One region of the Gracilibacillus sp. JCM 18860 genome, then DNA from elsewhere that is predicted to be linked to it. Evidence: predicted binding sites of a transcription regulator. Region 1 holds the regulator's gene; the other holds the start of a gene.
What was found. The regulator LexA, encoded in region 1, represses DNA repair genes until DNA is damaged. The targets are predictions, from matches to a motif close to CGAACATATGTTCG.

Region 1 (2,467 bases):
TGGGTAGATATTCTAAACTCGTAACAAATGCTTCCAAAGGTGGCGTTATGAGCATCTAATATCATTATCTTAATTAACGAATAAACGTTTGGACATTTCTCCAAACGTTTATTTTATATGTTAATTTTTACACAGCAGAAATATAACAAAAGTCTAATTGGAGAAAGTACAGAAAAAGGATGGAGAATGCTATCTTAAATATTTTTGAGGATTGGGAGAAAAAGTTAGAAAATGATGAATGGTATTTTCAAAATGCCTATGAGAATCTGGTCGAGGGATTAACTTCTGAAGAGGCATTTCTTCAGATTCCAGCTATTATCCATATTTTACTGAAGACAGTAGACTGCTTCTTATTAAGTGAAGGCGTGGAGATTTTAATAGGGATCTATCATATAGCAGACACCACCCAAGTTCACCCCTTTTTTGAAGAAAAAAGGGTGGATATAGAACATCATCTTTCTAAACATGGTGATCAACATGCCCAAGAGGTATATGGTGCATTAAAGCGACGCACTTACGCATGACCTAAAGAACCTACCATTTATTGACAGGTTTCTGTTTTGTTTTCCTCACCACTAATTAGTTCCTCTATCATATTCCTCACCTTACTACGAATAGCGGGGTTGAAGTATCTTCGTTTCTCTTCCTTTCCTTTGCAAATAAATGTATATTCGGTAAACGTGCCATCTTTGTCAGATAAGATAACTTGTATATTTTCCTTGTACATTTCTTGTTTTAACAATCGTCTTTCGGCGGTAGCTTTGATCTCTAATCGATGCAGTAGTGCCAAATAGGGCTCATTAATTTTAAAAGGGGATAATTTTTCCAATCGCTTAATGTCAGATTGGATGACTTGAATGGTCATCGTGAGAAATAAGAATCGTGTTGCTGTTTTAAATTCTTGTTCACCAATGTATCTCATTACACTCACTCCTCAGGTAACAAACATATGTTCCTATTATAGTCGAATCTCTATATTTTATGCAATGTAAAATAAATAGTTAATTTTACAAATCTTAACAAGGATTCTGAGAATAAATGGCGAATAATATAATATCTAGAAATCATATCAGGAGGAATATGTATGAGTTTAAGTATTCGAAAGCATGAACAAGAAGGTCTCCCGCATGTGATTACAAAAGAAGATATAGACCGAAAAATAGAGGAATTAGACATATTATTTGAGGAAACGGAACATAAGTTAGAACGAGATTAAAACGTATATATTGTATAAAAAAACGAAGATCATAGACCTATGATCTTCGTTTTTCCTTTTTATAAATGACGATACAACCCAACCACTTTACCTAAGATGCTCACATTATCGTAAATAAGTGCATCCATTGTAGCATTTTCGGGCTGTAATCTAATATGATCCTTTTCTTTGAAGAATCTTTTTACAGTTGCTTCACTATCTTCAGTCATAGCTACCACAATTTCCCCATTTTGTGCAGTGTTTTGTTGTTTAACAATCACTTTATCACCATCTAATATTCCAGCCTCGATCATACTGTTTCCTTCAATTACTAATACAAATAATTGGTCACTGTCATGTGTGTCAGTGCTTGGAATCGGAATATATTCTTCAATATTTTCAACAGCGGTAATAGGAAGACCTGCCGTAACTTTACCAATGACAGGAGCAAACATTGCTTCCATTTGAGGAATATCTGCTTCCCCTTCTTGAGTTAGTACTTCTATAGCACGAGGCTTTGTTGGATCTCGGCGAATATATCCTTTTTTCTCAAGTCTAGCAAGGTGGCCATGAACAGTAGAACTAGAAGCTAACCCAACGGCTTGGCCAATTTCTCTAACAGAAGGAGGATAACCTTTTAAATCGACCTGTTCCTTGATATAGGCAAGGATTTGCTCTTGTCGTTTTGATAAATTTGTCATTTATGAAACTCCTTTTGCGTATGATTTATTAAAAATAGTATATCATACCATTTCTAAATTCACAAACATTCGTTCGAAAAAAACACTTGACAGGAACTTCTGTTCGTATATAATAAAAGTACGAACAAAAGTTCTATGGAGGGGTAAAAATGTTAAAAAAGTTATCGAAAATTGACTTATTTTATTTATTTTCTTTTGTTATAGTGCTTATTTTCTTGTATAGTTCTATTATCTTTAGTATTTAAGGAGTCGTAGTCCGTGCATGCCATTATATACAGTAGAGTTAGTACAGAAAAGGATACTCAGTCAACGTCATTAAAAAGGCAAACAGAGGAGTTAATAGAGTTTGCTAAAAAAAGCAATATAAATGTAGTAAAAATAATCAAAGAAAAGCAAAGTGGCTATGAGGTAGAAAGAGAAGGGATTTTTGATATGCTCGAAGCATTTCAAAGAAAGCAGGCAAACCTTCTACTTATCCAAGACGAAACAAGATTAGGTAGGGGAAATGCAAAAATTGCCTTATTACATCAAATAGCTAAGCTAGAGGTAGACATCTATTCATTATCGCAAG
Region 2 (2,467 bases), 890 kb from region 1:
ACAGCGATCAGAAGTCCTCCTGATGTTACCGCATCTGCTAGAATCCATTTATCTATCTGGTCCATTTTTTCTGGGAATGCTACGACATCTTTAATATGCTGGAAATTATTTTTCGTTCCACCAGGGATGACTCCTTGATCGGCTAATTCCCGTACTCTTGGTAAAACAGGCACCTGCTCCTGATTTATTCGGATTTCTACCTTGCTCTCCTTAGCCATTTCGACGGCATGTCCGAGTAATCCAAACCCTGTCACATCTGTACATGCATGGACCTGATAGTTTTTCATCGTTTCTGCAGCTGTTTTATTTAATGTTGCCATCACTTTTGAAACGCGTTCGATTTCCGTTTCATTTAAAAGATCGCGCTTAATTGCTGATGTCGATATTCCAACACCAATTGGTTTGGTTAAAATCAAACGATCTCCTCGTTTTGCGCCTGCATTTGTTTTGACATAATCTGGGTGTACTGTACCTGTTACGGCTAAACCAAATTTCGGCTCCTGATCGTCAATTGAATGTCCACCAACTAATGTCACGCCTGCCTCAGCCAATTTGTCACTTGCACCAAGCAAAATATCTGTAAGAATCGATTTATCTAAGGTGGAGATGGGGAATGCTACAATGTTTAATGCCGTAATAGGAGTGCCTCCCATTGCATAAACATCGCTAATCGAATTTGCTGCAGCAATTTGACCAAAATAATATGGATCATCTACAATCGGTGTGAAAAAATCTAAGGTTTGAACTAAAGCTGTTGTTTCGTTTAATTGGTATACCCCAGCATCATCCCCTGTTTCGAGCCCAACTAATAAGTGAGGGTTCACTTGAGCTGGTGGGAGCATTTTAAGTACTTGGCTTAGATCGGCTGGACCAATCTTACAGCCACAACCACCCTTTGAGCTTAAAGAGGTTAATTTTATTGAATTCGTCATGTTCACCGCACGCCCTTTCTACAATTTCTATTATGATTAGTTTATCATACCTATATATTTTGATCATTTTAAGTAGATTAAAGGTAGAATCGATTGCAATTTAGCGAACTTATGTTCTTTGTATGGAACAACTTTTATGCTATCTTTGTTATTAAGAAGAAGAGAGGGTTGTAGTACCATATTCACCTATGATCAAATTCGAGACGAACCAGACGTTTTTACCATGTCCTTTCCGTTCCATCACGTATTAACATTCCATTTTTTGAAAGTGGAATTAAGAAAAGAGAATTGGCGTTCTTTTCTTGCACCCTCTAATCCTGTAGCAGTTGCATTATTAAGTAAAATGGGCTATAAACAATCTGAGAGAATTCAAGTGAAGAAAGAATTTTTGCGTTTGTTAGCAACATTAGAGTTAGATCCAGCTAAGATGGAATTAATTCATGGTTTCTTTGAGTCTTATTTAAAACTAGACCGTAATGAGGAGGAGCAGTTAATGGAACATTTACGCGATACAAAGGATGAGTCCTTAGAGGAATTTGTCAAAAAGTTACCAAATTCCTGGCGTGATAAAGGTTTAAGAGAAGGATTAAAAGAAGGAAAAAAAGAAGTTGCAAGAAAATTGATTAATAAAGGTTATAACACAGCTGAAATTTGTGATATTACTGAGCTATCTGAGAATGAAGTGGAAGAATTGAAGGCTTAATCATATCCGGGAGCGCAGGGAAGGTCACGCTCCCTATTTGTTTGAAGAGTTCCTTTTGCATACTGTTAAATTGTAAAATCTGCTCGGATTTTCCTAATACATAACTAGTTGCTATATTCCTATAACGAAGGATTAAAAGGAGAATAGTTACCAAACTCCCATTGGAGCGGGAAGCCTCCTATAACACTTCTTACTTGTCTAACCTTAAAATGAATAAACCTCTCGGTCCCCTCCCAATGTACTGTCGATTCTCCATTAATTTGAAGAAGGTTTCCTGCCTCGAAATCAAGAAACAACAAGCCGGTTTGTTTATTTTCTACTAGATTTCCTAGTGTATTAAACATATGATTTCCTGGATAATCTTTGATTAATAGAGTCTGGGGGTCAGCAATATGGACAAATCCAGGTAATCCTCCACGGTGAGAAGCATCTGCACCATGCTCTAAATGGTGGGTTGCAATAAAAAATGTATCTGCTTCACGTATCATTTCCTTCTGGTCTTTATCTAGGTGTGTAGCTAGTTTCGGTTCTTGGCGTTTCATTGTTTGGAAGCCTAAAAAGGTACGCGATTGTATGAACTTTGGGCAGTTCGAGTACACTTCTCTTGTTTCTACAGTAAATCCAGTCCCGTGAACCTTCGTAATGATCCCATTTACTCTCATCCGTTTTCTTGTTTCAAACTCAATGGCTAATATCCCTATCGTATTGCCTGTCTTCAAACCAGCAAATATGGGATCGGAAGGTTGAGGAAGGGCTCGCACGGAAATTGTTTGTGAATCTACTACTTTCACAAAACCAGGCCTTTCATAAACTACAGAAGTCCATACCAAGC

Region 2: a site for LexA is predicted at 1,037-1,050, ahead of ACZ5R4_RS18675 (RpnC/YadD family protein). Genes of this name have one in related genera too.

Annotation. Positions count from the first base shown of each region.
Region 1 covers NZ_AP043868.1:372,611-375,077, forward strand. Annotated here, with positions in the region: gene ilvD (dihydroxy-acid dehydratase) at 1-59, shown strand, start outside; gene ACZ5R4_RS01960 (ABC transporter) at 180-524, shown strand; gene ACZ5R4_RS01965 (hypothetical protein) at 542-922, opposite strand; gene ACZ5R4_RS01970 (hypothetical protein) at 1,085-1,216, shown strand; gene lexA (transcriptional repressor LexA) at 1,276-1,896, opposite strand; gene ACZ5R4_RS01980 (YneB family resolvase-like protein) at 2,155-2,467, shown strand, end outside.
Region 2 covers NZ_AP043868.1:3,809,378-3,811,844, forward strand. Annotated here, with positions in the region: gene selD (selenide, water dikinase SelD) at 1-932, opposite strand, end outside; gene ACZ5R4_RS18675 (RpnC/YadD family protein) at 1,069-1,635, shown strand; gene ACZ5R4_RS18680 (pyridoxamine 5'-phosphate oxidase family protein) at 1,755-2,467, opposite strand, start outside.